Regions from separate parts of the Methyloceanibacter sp. wino2 genome, predicted to be linked through region 2. Evidence: riboswitches for the same ligand, from Rfam matches in the RefSeq annotation. Region 2 holds a riboswitch; the other holds the start of a gene.

What was found. Region 2 has a riboswitch for cobalamin ahead of DCY11_RS07405 (HupE/UreJ family protein). Riboswitches for the same ligand answer to the same signal wherever they lie in the genome.
Positions count from the first base shown of each region.
Region 1: linked by a shared signal. The riboswitch ahead of DCY11_RS06065 (carbohydrate porin) and the one ahead of DCY11_RS07405 (HupE/UreJ family protein) in region 2 are both predicted to bind cobalamin.

Region 1 covers NZ_CP028960.1:1,305,184-1,312,938, reverse strand. Annotated here, with positions in the region: gene DCY11_RS06080 (alpha-2-macroglobulin) at 1-1,778, opposite strand, end outside; gene DCY11_RS06075 (LysR substrate-binding domain-containing protein) at 1,938-2,867, opposite strand; gene DCY11_RS06070 (imelysin family protein) at 3,137-4,414, shown strand; cobalamin riboswitch at 4,651-4,862, shown strand; gene DCY11_RS06065 (carbohydrate porin) at 4,963-6,363, shown strand; gene DCY11_RS06060 (di-heme oxidoredictase family protein) at 6,504-7,755, shown strand, end outside.
Region 2 covers NZ_CP028960.1:1,588,101-1,595,855, reverse strand. Annotated here, with positions in the region: gene cobN (cobaltochelatase subunit CobN) at 1-1,136, opposite strand, end outside; gene cobW (cobalamin biosynthesis protein CobW) at 1,153-2,205, opposite strand; gene DCY11_RS07410 (DUF1636 domain-containing protein) at 2,202-2,627, opposite strand; cobalamin riboswitch at 2,737-2,960, opposite strand; cobalamin riboswitch at 3,322-3,524, shown strand; gene DCY11_RS07405 (HupE/UreJ family protein) at 3,559-4,188, shown strand; gene cobU (bifunctional adenosylcobinamide kinase/adenosylcobinamide-phosphate guanylyltransferase) at 4,196-4,732, shown strand; gene cobO (cob(I)yrinic acid a,c-diamide adenosyltransferase) at 4,729-5,346, shown strand; gene DCY11_RS07390 (cobyric acid synthase) at 5,349-6,809, shown strand; gene cbiB (adenosylcobinamide-phosphate synthase CbiB) at 6,793-7,755, opposite strand, start outside.

The DNA of each region.
Region 1 (7,755 bases), 280 kb from region 2:
GGATCCGAATAGACCTTGACCCGGTACGTGCCGGTCTGGGCGGCGGCGATGAGCGGCAGATCGACGGACAGGCCGCCGACCCCTGCGTCCTGCGCGACTATGCGGCGATACTCGATGCCGTCCGGCCGGTCGACAACGAGTGTCGCGTTTAGGTCCGGCACGGCGATCCCCGCAGCGTTCCGGAGCAGAGCCGTGATGTGCACGGTCTCGCCGGTGCGGTAGACGCCACGCTCGGTGAAGACGAAGGAGTCGAGGCCCTTCGGCGCATCCCGCCCCGCCACGCCCCGGTCGGTCAGATCAAAGCCCGGTGTCTTCAGGTTGAGGAAGGCGTAATCGCCTTCCGTGGCGCCCGTCACCAGCAGCGCAGGCGCAAGGCCGCCCTTACCGCGCGCGAGACCCGGCGCGAACGTCACTGCGCCGTCCGCATCGGTCGTTGCTGTGCCGAGAACCTCGTTGTTGCGGGCGATCAGCCGCAGTTCGATGCCGGAGATCGGCTCCGTCGTGGCGAGCGAGTTGACGAAGGCATGAATACCGTCCGAGCCGGAATAGGCCGTCAGCCCGTAGTCCGAGACAACGAACCATTGGGTCGCGCGCTCGCCGTAGTCGTCGCCCGGAACGTCGGAGGGCCGCGCGGCGAGGATATAGATGCCGGGCGCCAAGTGGGGCACGGCCTCGCTGATCGGGAAGGCCGTCGTCACGTCCTTGTTCAGGTCCTTCTTGACCTTGAGCGAACCGCTCCAAACTTCCTCGCCGCTTTCATCCGCGATGTTTTCGAGGCTGTAACCGTAGAGATTGCGCTGAAAGTCGTAGCCGAGCACGGTCCCCAGCAGATTGCGGTCGCCGATGCGATACAGCGTGACGTCGAGTGCGCCGGTATTGACCGACTGGAGCGGAATGCCCTGCTGCCCGGTGCTGGGCAGTACGTACGCCTTGCCCACGGGCCGTACCGACGGCGTGCGATCGCGCACATAGATCGTGAACGGGGCGTTCTTGATGAGATCCTCGTGGACGGACGAGGGCAGCCCCGCACGCAAGGTCACATTATAGGACTCGCCGTGCTTCAGGCCCTCCACGCAAAGCTGCTTGTCATCGAGCGACAGGGCCGGTTTGTCCTCGCCGGCGACGGCGACGAATGGAGCGTAGTCCGCGCGCGCAAGCAGAGGCTCGGTGAACTGGAAACATGCCCGGGGTGAGGTCGCGTCGGAATCCACGCTGAAATCGGCGACCCGGAATCCGTATTTCTCGCGAAGCTGAGCGTAGGTGGCCGCCAGGCCCGGATCGTCGTCGAGCGTGGTGGCAAGCCGCAGCGCGTTCAGCGCCGGACGCCACTCGCTGCCCTTGGCGAACGCGTTGGCGAGAGACCCGAGTGCGGCGGCTTGGCCCTTCGGTGTCTTCGCCTGTGTGTAGGCGATATAGGCGGCAGTTCTGGCTTCGCGGTAGCGCTCGCTGCCATCGTCGTCTTCGTCCGGCGGGATGGCCAGCCAGATGTCGGCAAGGCGCCGCCAAGCCTCGGAGTCGTTCGGCGCGGCGGTAACGATCTGCCCATAGATAAAGGCGGCGTTCCCGAGAGACTGCTTCCGCAGCTGCACGGCGGCCTGCTCCTTCAGCATCGGCACGGGCCGCTCGATGGTGCCGGACTCGTTCTTGAGGTCGACTTTGAGCGTGATGGCCGCTTCGTCCAGCGCGTCGTCTTGATAGGTCTTGTCGGCGGCGAAAGCGGATAGGGAGACGCAGGCGAAAAGCACAGCGGCAAAGCCGGTGCGAAACCACACAACCATGGGTGTCCTCCAGACGCCCGGCCCTCGGCGGCGAGCGGGCGAGGAGGCCATGGTAGCGGAGCATCATGACGGAAACAATTGAGCGGTTGTGGGCCGGTCGGCCGCAACGTGACCGCGCCGCAAACGCCCGACGGACGGGCCATTGCCAATGATTTGACGCTAGCCCGCCACGTCCTGAGCCAGGAGCTCTTGGGCTAGAAGCGAGAACTCGCCGCGCAGCCATTGATGGCACTCGTCGCGGTCGTAGCTCGTGTGCCACAGGAGGCGCACGGGAAACGTCACGGGCTCGACGGGTTGCTTGATCCGCGAGAGGCCGAACTGCCGTTCCAGCAAGCTTGCGAGTGAGGCCGGGAGCGTAAGCAGGGCATCGCTGTTGAGCGTGGCCATGACGCCCACAAGCGCGGAGGAGACCTGCGACGTTCGCCGGATGTCGTGCCCCGCCTGCGCCAGCCGGTCGGCGAGACCTTGGAACCCTGGGAGGGAGTGAACGGCCACGTGCTCCGCACCGGCGAAGGCTTCGCCGTTCGGGCGCCGCTTGGAGAACGGGTGCCCCGGCCGCGCCAGGGTTGCGAGTTCGTCGTCGAAAAGCTTGGCGGCGCGTACGTCCGGCGCCTGGGCGCTCTCGCCCATGATGTCGATGACGAAGTGGCAGCGCGCGTTGCGCAACTCGTCGATAATCGACTCCATATTGGACGACGTCCAATCGACCCGGACGCTCGGCGCGCCCTCCTGCAACCGCTTGCGCAGTGGCTCGATGAGGATCAATTCGCCGGCCTCGCTGGAGGCTGCGGCAAACGCGCGCATCGTCAGCGACGGGTCGAACGGCTTGTTGGGACGAAGCAGGCTCTCCATGCCCGCGAGGATCACGTGGACCGTCGGCGCTAGTTCCTGAGCCCGGGCGGTTGGAACAAGCCTCTGCCCGGCGCGCACGAAAAGCTCATCGTCAAACAATTCCCGCAACTTAGCCAAGGCATGGCTGATGGCGGAGGCGCTGCGCCCGAGCCGTTCGGCGGCACGTGTGACGCTGGCGTCGACCAGCAGTGCATCGAGCGTCACGAGCAGATTGGCGTCGACTTCCTTAAGATGCATATCATTCAACTATTATCATGAAAACTGTTCACTTCATTCATGATAGGGCCCCCGTAGGGTTCTGGCAAGACATTCGGCCGCCCAGCCCGAGTGTCTGAAGTGTTTCAGCCCGAGCCGAAACGCTTCCTCATCTCAGCCTTGCGGCGGCCCACGGTCCCTGGCCGCTGGGCCGTCGCATCTTTCGCCCTTGTCATAGACAAAAGCGATCGAAATTGGTGATTTTAGATAGAAAACGACCGGCGAGTCGTAGCAACTTGAGAGGGAGTTCGATGTTTCGAGGACTAAAGACGATGGTGCCGGCGGCTGTCCTGGCGTTTGGCTGTTACGTCTCGCCCGCGCTGGCCGATAGCCCTAAGGACGTTTTGAAGAATTACGCCGACATCGCGCAGGCCGGATACGAAGATTCGCTTGAGACTGCCAAGACCATGCAGCTCGCGATCGACGAGTTCCTGGAGAGCCCGACGGAGTCGAACCTGCGCGCCGCCCGCGCCGCCTGGATCGCCGCGCGCCCCTCCTACATGCAGACCGAGGCCTACCGTTTCGGCAATCCGATCGTCGATGATTGGGAAGGCAAGGTGAATGCCTGGCCGCTGGACGAAGGTCTGATCGACTACGTCGCCGAGGTCTATGGTGACGAGTCGCCCGAGAACGAACTCTACGTGGCCGACGTGATCAAGAACGTCTCCCTGTCGCTCGGCGGCAAGAAGATCGATACCTCGAAGATCACGAAAGCGCTGCTTGCCGACACGCTGCAGGAAGCGGGCGGTGTCGAGGCGAACGTGGCGACGGGGTATCACGCGGTCGAGTTCCTACTTTGGGGACAAGACCTGAACGGCACGGAGCCCGGCGCCGGCGAGCGTCCCGCGTCCGACTACGATCTGAAGAACTGCTCCAACGGCAATTGCCAACGGCGCGCCGAGTACCTGAGCACCGTCACCCAACTCCTGATCGACGATCTGCAGTGGATGGCCGATCAGTGGAAAGAAGGCGGCGATGCGCGCAAGGCCGTCATGGACGCGGGCGATGAAGGCGGCCTGACCGTCATCATGACCGGTCTCGGCAGCCTGTCTTATGGCGAGCTGGCCGGCGAGCGCATCAAACTCGGCCTGATGGTGCACGACCCGGAAGAGGAGCATGACTGCTTCTCCGACAACACCCATGCCGCACACTTCTTCGACGCGCTCGGCATCCACAATGTCTACACGGGCCGCTATCGCCGCGCCGACGGCTCCGTCGTTTCGGGCCCGAGTGTCTCGGATGTGGTCAAGGCCAAGGATCCGAAAGTAGACGCCGAAGTCATCGCCGCGCTCGATGCCACCATGGACGCGATGAACACGCTCTATCTGCGTGCTCTGACCACCGAGAACTACGACCAGATGATTGGTGAGGGGAACGACGAGGGCAACAAGGTCGTCCAGGACGTGGTCGACGCTCTGCTCGTTCAGACCAAGGCGATCGAGCGGGCCGTGGCAACGCTGGATCTGAAAGCCATCGAGTTCGAGGGATCGGACAGTCTCGATGCGCCCGAGAAGGTGGGAGCTGAATAGACCAAACAGTACGGTCGGCAATAGTTGAAGAGAAATCAGCTACTGCGACGACAATCGACCTTGAGAAAAGATGACTCGGAATGTTGTATTTTACGCATTCCGAGTCGGATCAACGGCGAAAAACAGCCGAAGACGATTAGCAGAATAGAACCTGAAGCCGTTGGGGGGCTGAAAGAATGACAAAAGATCGCAGAGGGTCGGGTGCTCGACCCATTGACAGTATGAGCGCCAGAGGACAGCTTGTGGCTGTTGAAGGTTCCTCGAAGACTCGTTCCGAGAGGATGAAAAGGGAACACGGTGTGTGCCTCTATGGCGCCGAAGCCGTGGCTGCCCCCGCAACTGTGAGCGGTGAGCTCGCTGCCAAATGTGACCACTGGGCAACCGGGAAGGTCGGGCAGAAAGCGATGAACCGTGAGCCAGGAGACCTGCCTTCAACCGTGACAGGGCTGATGGGCGAACGGGGGTGTTCGCACATTGTCGGGATCTTCCGCCGGAATTCTCCGAAAGCGCTGACGCGATTTTTTAGTCACTCGGCTTCGGAGGGAAGAATGTCCGACACACAGAATTCTCCACGCGCGTTGCGCGTTCCTACAGGCTTTCAAATCGGCAAGGGGCTGCGCGCTGCGGCGTTCGGTGCGCTCGCACTCGTCCTTGCACCGGCCGCGGCCAACGCCGCCTGCGAGATCCCGGAAGATCCGTACGATCGGTTTGCCTCAGGGGCCAACGGAAAGCTCGACTTCATCGACGGCGCGAAGGGCGGCATGACCGGGTCGCTGAACAACACGGGCATCGACATCGGCGGCGCCTATGTCGCCGAGCCGTTCTACAATTGGGGCGGCACCGACGAGGGCGGCGAGTATCAAGGTGTGCTCGAGCTCTACGTCAACGCCGACATGAAGAAGCTCGGTCTGTGGGACGGTCTTTGCTTCCACGCCAATGGCTACCAGATCCACGGCAACTCCATCACGGGCTCCAATATCGGGTCCCTGATGCCGGTCACCAGCTTCGAGGCGAACGACGCGACGCGCCTGTTCGAGATCTGGTTCGAGCAGTTCCTGTTCAACGACACGGTGTCGGTCAAGGTCGGTCAGCTCGCGGCGGACGCCGAGTTCTTCTTCGCTGAAGGCGGTGGCTACTTCATCAACGGCACGTGGGGGTGGGCGCCGATCGCGGCCGAAAACAACCCCGGCGGCGGTCCGGCCTACCCGCTGGCCACGCCCGGCGTTCGTGTCGCCGTCACGCCGACGGAGCAAACCAGCCTGATGGTCGGTGTCTACAACGGTAATCCGGCTCCGGACTGCGCCGCGGACGATCCGCAAGTGTGCAACAACGACGGACTGGATTTCGGTCTGCGCGATCGGACGCTCTTGATGGCGGAAGGCGCCTACAGCTATTCGCTGGCGGGCGGTGAACTGCCGGGTTCGATCAAGATCGGTGGTTGGAACCACTTCGGGGACTTCAACCACATCTATACCGATGTAGGCGGCAACCCCATCGCGATCTCCGGCAAGGACGGCAAGCCGCTGGACAACGATTACGCTCTCTATGTGATCTTGGATCAGCTTCTGTGGCACGCGCCGGGTACGGAAGAGGGGCAGGGCCTCGGCTTCTTCACCCGCTTCGCCGGAGCGCCGGACGATCGAAACTATGTCGATTTCTACTTCGACGTGGGTGTGACCATGACGGGCATGATCCCGGGCCGTCCGAACGACGCACTGGCCATCGGTTATGCCTATTCGAGCATTTCCGATCAGGCGCAGGCGTTCAATGTTACCAACGGCGATCCGGCCGGCGAGGGCTACGAGGCCTTGATCGAGATCGCTTACACCATGGAGGTCATCGACGGCTGGACGTTGCAGCCGGACTTCCAGTACATCATGAACCCGGATGGCGGCGTAGAAGCCGACAATGCAACGGTCATTGGCGCTCGCAGCACGTTCGCGTTCTAGAAAGGTGGGCGCGTGAACACAGTACGGTTCACGCCTTCTCAGAGTCAGTCGACCCGACAGCACCGTCAAGTCACGCGAAAGCATGGCTTGGCGGTGTCCTTCTTGTTGGGGCCTGCGTACCTCTGCTGGCGGGTCTCGTATTGTACGCGCGCTCCGCCGGCGGAGCGGGCGCGCCCGACGTGCCGGTGCCGGCGATCGATTTCACGAAAGCCGAGCCGGGCGAAGACCGGCCGGGCGGCGGCGCCACATCCCGTGCCGCGACCGACACCGCCAACGCGTTCTCGCAATCATCCGGCAATATGGGGTTCCGCAAGGAACTCGACTTCAAAATCGGGAACAGCATTTTCCGGCGGCATTGGGTTTCGGCGCCCGCCTCGACCGATGCCTCGGACGGCCTGGGGCCGCTCTTCAATGTGCGTGGCTGCCAGGACTGCCACCTCAAGGACGGACGCGGCCATCCTCCGCTCGCCTCGAACACGCCGGGACCGACGGCCTCGCTCCTGTTCCGTCTTTCCGTGCCCCCCAAGACCGATGACGAGAAGGCTCTCCTCGCCTCCGGCAAGGTGACGGTGCTGCCTGAGCCTGTCTACGGCGGGCAATTGCAGGACATGTCGATCCAGGGCCACGACGCCGAGGGCGCCGTCAAAGTGTCCTACGAGGAGAAAGAAGTTTCGCTCGGGGACGGCGAGACAGTCTCGTTGCGCGCGCCGCACTACGAACTGACCGGACTCAACTACGGTCCCATCAGCCCGGACGTGATGGTGGGCCCGCGCATCGCCCCGCCAATGATCGGGCTCGGACTGCTCGAGGCGGTTCCGGAAGAGCAAATCATGGCCAACGCCGACCCGGACGATGCGAACGGGGACGGTATTTCAGGCCGTCCGAACCGGATGTGGTCCAAGCTGCATGACAAGGAGATGCTGGGCCGTTTCGGCTGGAAGGCGAATGTGCCGACCATCGTCGAACAGAACGCCGATGCGTTTTCCGGTGACATCGGCATCTCGACGACGCTGCATCCGAGCGGCGCCGGCGAATGCACCGAGAGGCAGACGTCGTGCATCGACGCGCCGTCGGGCAACTCGCCCAAGTACCAGAACGTGGAAGTGGGCGACGAGCTGTTCGATCTGATGACGTTCTACACGCAGAACCTGGCGGTTCCGCCGCGCCGGAACGTGGATGCGCCCGAGGTGCTGAAGGGCAAAGAGCTTTTCTACAAGGTCGGCTGCGCTCAATGTCACCAGCCCAACTTCACGACCGGCGATATGCCTGAGCAGACCCACCTGTCGAACCAGCTCATCTGGCCGTACACGGACATGCTGCTCCACGACATGGGCGAGGGGCTGGCGGACGATCGGCCGGACGGCAAGGCAACTGGGAGCGAATGGCGTACGC
Region 2 (7,755 bases):
GGCAGTACGATCGCCAGCTTGCGGTCCGCGCGCGGCGTTTGCCGGAGGCGGGCGAGCTTGGCGATCTTGTCGGCGACGGCCTCGACGCGATCGGGTTCGGGCTTGCTGACGAAGCCTTCGAAGCCGAGCGCGTCATCTCTGTCGCGCTTGTCCTTGAAGCCGAGCGTGCCGACGAGGACACGCCCGTCGAGCTCCGGCAGCACCACATGCATAGAAAGGTCCGACGGTCCAAGCCCGCGCGGGTTGGAGGCCCAAGCCTCGCGCCGCGTATTGGCGACGATCGCTTGTAGAACCGGCGCGTCGCATCCGTCGAACACACCATCACCGGCGGCAAAGGCTGTCGTCGTCACGATCACCGAAGGGTCGAGCCGTTCGAAGGCGTCCCGCACGAAGGCGATCGCGTCCGGCGCTTTGAGACTGGGGACGAAGAGCGGGATGGGATTGAGGCCGCGTGCTTCCAGTGCGCCGCAGAGTGCATCGATCGGCCCGGTGTCGGCGGCCAGCAACGAGGCGCGATAGAAAAGAATCGGAACAACGGCTCCTCGCTCTGCGCCCAGCGGGCGCAGGGCATCGAGATCGGACACGCCTGCGCCGGGCCGGTAGGCGCCCATGCGCGGGAAGGTCTGCGGGGCCGGCGCCTCGATCGCTGCGCCGCCAAGATGGGCCAGGCGCCGCAACAGCGCGCGCAGGTTCGCAACTCCGCCCTCGCGGAAATAGGCCAGAAGAGTCTGCAGCTCGGCTGCGTCCAGTGTCGACTGCTCGAACAGGCGCGGGTCGTCGCGGTCCTCGCCCGGCAGGATGGCGAGGGCGATGCCGCGCTCGCGGGCGATCGTAGACAACCTGTCGACGCCGTAGCGCCACCAGTCGAGCCCGCCCAACAGCCGAACCACGATCACCTTGGCGTGCTGGGCGACCGTCTCGATCCACAGATCGGTGGACATGGGATGGCGCAGGTCACGCAAATGCGCGAGCCGCACGGACGGCACCTGTTCGCGCTCGTGCGCATACGCGGCCGCAAGCCCCGAGAGGTCGCTGTCCGTAAAAGACAAGACCGCGATATCGCCGGGCGTCTGGCCCAGGTCGATCGGCTCGGCGATGTCGTCGAGCGTCGCGCTGCTTGTCTGCAGGAGGTGCATGCGAGGGTCCTATCGGTTACCCGGCCACGGCTTCGTGCCCGGCCAACGATCTGGCCACCGCCTCGCGGTCGAGGCCTTTCAAGCCGATCACGACGACCTTGCCTTGGCGATCCTCGGCCTGGTCCCAGGGGCGGTCGAAATAGTGGGTCACGCGCGGACCCACGGCCTGGATCAGCAGCCGCATCGGCTTGCCCGTCACGGCGGCGAAGCCCTTCACGCGCAAGATATCATGCGCCTCGGCCAAATCGGCGATGCGCTTGGTGATGTCCGCGGGATCGGTGACCTCTGCGATCGGAACCACGAACGTATCGAAATCGTCGTGGTCGTGGTCCTCTTCGCTGTCGTGATGGGTCATGCGGTTTTCGATGTCGTCTTCCGCGCCGATGCCGAGCCCGAGCAGGGCCGTGGCGTCGACCTTTCCTTCCGACACGGTCACCACACCGATGCCGCGCGGCAGGGCGTCGGTCACCGTCTTCATGGCGCGCTGCAGCCCGTCCGGATCGAGCAGATCGCGCTTGTTGAGGACAATCAGATCGGCACAGGCGATTTGATCCTCGAAGACCTCTTCAATGGGATCGTCATGATCGAGTGCATCGTCGGCGGCGCGCTGCGCAGAGAGCGCTTCGATGTCGGCGGAGACTTGACCGTCGGCCAGCGCCGCGCCGTCCACGACTGCCACGACCCCGTCCACCGTCACGCGGTTCTTGATCGCCGGCCAATGGAAGGCTTGGACCAGGGGCTTGGGCAGCGCGAGACCGGAGGTCTCGATGACGATGTGGTCGACCGGCGGCTCGGCCGCCAGGATCTCGTCGAGCGCGGGCACGAACTCGTCGGCGACCGTGCAGCACAGGCAGCCATTGGCGAGTTCGACGATGTTCTCTTCGCTGCAGTTCTCGTCCCCGCAGCCTTTGAGAATCTCGCCGTCGATACCGACGTCACCGAATTCGTTGACGATCACGGCCAGACGCCGCCCGCCCGTGTTGGCAAGCACGTGGCGGATGAGCGTGGTCTTTCCCGAGCCGAGAAAGCCGGTCACGATCGTGCAGGGAATGCGGGCGACAGAATTCATTCGAAATCCTCCGGAATGGGGCCGAGTACGAGGGGTGGAACACGGGCGACGAGGCCGCCCTTCAGGGCGTCGGGCCTGCCGCGCCAGGGCAGAAGTCCGTCTTCGGACTCCGCGAGAAGCATCGCGCCGTCGATGAGAGCTGCCGCATCGTCCGGGGCGGTCAAGTCGCCGAAGACATAAGTCCAGCTGTCTTTCTTCCGCATCGCGGCACTGAGCGAGCGGCGGCAATTGGCAAGGCATTCGACCTGGCGGACAGTGACACCCGTCCCGCGCGCGGCCTCGGCGGTGGCCTCGGCGAGCAGGAGCCCCGCGCGCGGGCCATCGCCGTCCTCACCTGGCTTGCGGCAGGTCACGCAGACATAGACGGTCGGCCCGTCCGGGACCTTGGCGGCACTGTCCTTGGCGTCTAGGGGAGATGTCACCCTGATAGATCCCTCGGCGATCTCAAGCGAAAGCCACAGCAGACAGGGTGCAAGTCGGCCCAGATTCGGGCCGGACGAAGATCCAACCGTCGCAGAGGCACCCCGCCCGGCGGACGACTAGATCGACGGCAGGTCTCCTGGCTTCGCGGGTCTCTCCCTTCGCCGCCTTCCCGGGGTCTCCCCAGTGGCGATGGCTCGGGCGCCCAAGACCGGTGTTGAAACCGTTCCATGGGCTCACCGCTTACAGTTGCGGGGGCAGCCGCGGATTTGGAGAACCTCCATACCGCGTTCCCTGTTCGCTCGAAACGAGCAACCGTCGATCAGGGACATAAGGGCCCCAGGCGCGTGTTTGTCAATGCGGGCCTTGCCCCGCTCGCCCTTGCCCCGTTCACCCTTGGGTCGCCGTATTGAGAAAGGCACGCAATGCGAGTATAACGCCACCATAAACAACTTATGGAGGATAGCCCCATGCCTACCTACCGGAAGAGGAAGGGGAGCGATACCTGGCACTGGTGCAGGAACTGCTCGCAATGGCCGACAAGCGACTATGACGAGGTCACCACATCCGGCCGGCCGAGGTCGGGAGAGCTTCACAACGAGTGCCGGTCAAAGGAGAGAGACGGCGACTGCCGTCAGTAGCCGAACGATCCCCACACGGCGTCACGAGCTTGGTTGCGGCGCATGCGAACGTCGCTATAGTCGGGGCGCCGATGGTTTCCGCATGAGGCGGATTCAAGAAGGGAATACGGTGAGGGTCTTACCCAATTCCGTGGCTGCCCCCGCAACTGTAAGCGGAGAGCGCCCCTCCTCAGGCCACTGGAGCAACCGCTCCGGGAAGGTGGAGGGGATGCGCAGACCCGCAAAGCCAGGAAACCTGCCGCGGCGCAAACCTTGAACCGCGCCCTCGGGTGGAGGGCGCAAGGGGGATCACATGACCCGTTCTTCTCTCCAGCGCACCGCGTTTCTGGCGCTCGCCGCGCTTGTGCTCACCGCCGCGCCGGCCTCTGCGCATCACGCGATGGGCGGCGTCTTGCCGTCGACCTTCGCACAAGGGTTCCTTTCCGGTCTCGCTCACCCGGTGGTCGGGCTTGATCATCTGGCCTTTCTCATCGCCGTGGGCGTCGCGGTCGGCGTCGGCGGTCTCAATCTCGGCCTGCCGGTTCTCTTCGTCGCGGCATCGGCCGTCGGTGTCGGCATCCATGTCGGCGGGTTCCAGATGCCCGGCGCCGAACTGATCGTGGCTCTGTCCGTGGTGATTGCAGGCGTTGTGCTTGCCGGTGGCCGCGCCCTTCCGCTGGCCGCCTGGGCGGTGCTGTTCGGCATTGCCGGCCTAGCTCATGGCTATGCCTATGGCGAGTCGATCTTCGGGGCGGAGTCCACGCCGCTTGTGGCCTATCTGCTCGGTCTCGTGATCATCCAGAGCGCTCTCAGCGTCGGTGTCGCCATGCTCTTCCGCATGCGCTCCCCGTCCGTCTCGGCCATTGCGCCCCGTCTGGCCGGCGCGGTGGTCGTCGGCATCGGTCTTGCGACGCTGCTCGGGCAAATCATCCCCAGCGCATAGCGGTTCAATGACAGGTACCGATCTCGAGGACGAGGGGATCACCTTCGTCCTCGGGGGGGCCCGCTCCGGAAAGAGCCGTTTCGCCGAGAGCTTCGTCACCAGTCTGCCCCGGCCGTGGGTCTATATCGCCACGGCCGAAGCGCATGACGACGAGATGGTGGCGCGCATCGCCGAGCACCGGGCCCAGCGTGAAGCTGGTTGGCAGACTCTGGAAGCGCCGCACGATCTGCACGATGCCATAGGCGCGGCACCCAAAGGAGCTGTCGTCCTGGTGGACTGTTTGACCTTGTGGCTCTCGAATATCATGCACGGCCCTTACGACATCGAGCAGGCGACGACTCGACTGGAGCAGGCTTTGCACGCCCGTGAGAACGCCACCGTGCTCGTCTCGAATGAAGTCGGTCTGGGGCTGGTGCCGGAAACGCCGCTGGGGCGAGCCTTCCGGGACGCGCAAGGGCGCCTCAACCAGCGCATTGCCGCCATCGCCAGCCGCGTCATCTTCGTGGTCGCGGGCCAGCCTCTCGTGGTGAAAGGAAACACATGACCAAGTCGGTCGATGAAAAGGACCTCGAGCGCCATCGCGCCAAGATGGCGAACCGCAAAAAGGCGCAGGATGCCGAGGTGGCCGAGAAGACGGTCGAGAAGGGTCTCCTGATCGTTCACACCGGAACGGGCAAGGGCAAGTCGACGGCGGCTTTCGGTCTTGCCTTGCGTATGGTCGGCCGGGGCAAACGCGTCGGCATCGTGCAGTTCGTCAAGGGCGCGTGGCACACGGCGGAGCGCGATGCGCTTGAGAAGTTCGGGGACCAGGTCGCCTGGTATTCCATGGGCGAAGGTTTCACCTGGGAGACCCAGGATCTGGAACGCGACATCGCCGCGGCGGAGCGTGCTTGGGCCAAGGCGGTCGAGCTGATGGACGACCCCAGCTTCAGCCTCGTCATTCTCGACGAGTTGAACATCGCCCTGCGCTACGACTATCTGCCGTTCGACGAAGTCGTGGCCACGCTGAAGGCGCGGCGCCCGGACCTCCATGTGATCGTGACGGGGCGCAACGCCAAGCCAGCGCTGATCGAAGCCGCGGACCTCGTTACCGACATGACGCTCGTGAAGCACCATTTCGCCGCCGGGGTGAAGGCGCAAGCCGGCATCGAATTCTAGCGATGACCGCCCGCGCGCTCATGTTTCAGGGCACGGGCTCCGATGTGGGCAAGTCCCTGATCGTGGCCGGGCTAGCGCGCGCACTCGTGTCCCGCGGGTTTAAGGTCTTGCCCTTCAAGCCGCAAAACATGTCGAACAATGCGGCCGTCACCCTCGATGGGGGTGAGATCGGGCGGGCACAGGCGCTGCAAGCGCGCGCGGCCCGCGAGACCCCAAGCGTTCACATGAACCCGGTGCTGCTCAAGCCACAAAGCGAGGTCGGCGCGCAGATCATCGTGCGCGGCCAGGTTTACGGAAAGGCCAAGGCTGCGGACTACCAGGCGCTCAAGCCCGAGCTCATGGACGCGGTGCAGGATAGCTTCGCCCTTCTCAAGGACGAGGCGGACATCGTGCTGGTGGAAGGGGCGGGCAGCGCGTCGGAAGTCAATCTCCGCGCAAACGACATCGCCAATATGGGTTTTGCACGTGAGGCTGACGTGCCGGTCGTTCTTATCGGCGATATCGACCGCGGCGGCGTCATCGCCAGCCTCGTGGGCACCAAGGCCGTGCTTGCCCCCGAAGATGCCGCGATGATCCGCGGATTCCTCGTCAACAAATTCAGAGGCGACCCGTCTCTTTTCGCGGACGGCATGGTGCGCATCGCAAGAGAGACCGGCTGGGAGCCGCTCGGCCTCATTCCGTTTTTCGCAGGCGCAAGAGCCCTGCCGGCCGAAGACGCGTTAGCGCTCGAGCAGCAACAGGCGGCCAAGACGGATGCGACGCTGAAGGTCGCCGTGCCGGTGCTACCCCATATCGCCAATTTCGACGACCTCGATCCGCTCGCCGCCGAGCCGGCCGTCGAAGTCGTCCGTGTACGGCCTGGTGAGGCGCTGCCCGGGGATGCGCAGCTTATCGTCCTGCCGGGCTCGAAAGCGACGCTGTCCGACTTGCGCGTTCTTCGCGACGCCGGGTTCGACATCGATATCGACGCTCATCTGCGCCGGGGCGGATCTGTGCTCGGCCTATGCGGCGGGTATCAGATGCTCGGGCGGGTCTTGCGCGATCCGGAGGGTATCGAAGGGGCGCCGGGTGAAGCCGAAGGCTTGGGGCTCCTCGATATCGAGACGACGCTCTCGGGAGACAAGCGGCTCGAGCCGGCGTCCGGCCACACCTTCGACGGAGTGCCCTTCGAGGGCTACGAAATGCATATGGGCCGCACGAAGGGCCCCGATTGCGGGCGCCCCTTCGCCCGACTCGACACGGGGTTCCAAGACGGCGCGATCTCGGCCGATCGCCAAGTGTACGGCACGTATGTGCATGGGCTATTCGCCGACGACCACCAGCGCGCCGCGTGGCTTGCCCGGTTTGCCGCAGGCCCCTCGCAGGTCCGTTACGATGAACAGGTCGACGCCGTTCTGGACGACCTTGCCGCCCATTTGGAGGAGCATGTCGACATCGACCGTCTTCTTACATTGTCGCGCTGAGGATCACGCTGAGCGCGGCCGCGATCGCCACAAGTGCGATCAACAGGCCGTCGGCACGGGCGTAAAGCCGAAGGGCGGCGCGAATGTCTTGTGCGGTTGCCGTGCGCCGGCCATCGCCGAGCCAAGGGCTGTCGTTTCTCGATCCGGCATAGGTCCGCGGTCCGCCCAAGGCCACACCGAGCGCGCCCGCCATGGCCGCCTCCGGGTAACCGGCATTGGGGGAGGCGTGTTTGGCCGCATCGCGCCGCATCGCATTCCAGGCTTCCTCGGGAGAAGCCTTGTCGGTAATGGCCGCCGCGCCGACAAGCAACAACCCGGACAGGCGCGCGCCCGGCAGATTGACCACATCGTCGAGCAGAGCGGATGCGCGTCCGAAATCCTCGTAACGCGCCGAGCGATGGCCGATCATGCTGTCGGCGGTGTTCACGGCCTTGTAGAGCGCTCCGCCCGTGAGGCCGGCAAGCCCCAGCCAAATCACGGGCGATACGACGCCGTCGGAAAAATTCTCGGCGAGACTTTCGATGGCCGCACGCGCGATGCCGGCTTCATCGAGCTTAGTCGTATCGCGACCGACGATTTCCGAGACGGCATGACGTGCGTCCTCCATCGTCCCGCTCTCGAGCGCCGCGGCCACGGCCGCCACGTGGGCATAGAGACTACGCTGCGCGATCAGCGTGCTCGCCGCGACCGCGGCAAAGAAAAGCCCGAACGGCAGCATCAGGAGCGCGCTCTCGAGAAGAATCGCGCAAGCGCCGACAACCAACAGCAGGAGCACGAGCGCCATGAGGCCCGCACGCCGTCGCGCCTCGCCGTCCGCCGCGGAGTCGTTGAGCCGCGCATCAAGCCAGCCGATCAAACGCCCCATCCACGTCACGGGATGGCCGATTCGCGCCGCAAGCCAGGCGGGATAGCCGACGGCAAGCTCGACGAGCATCGCAAGAAGCGC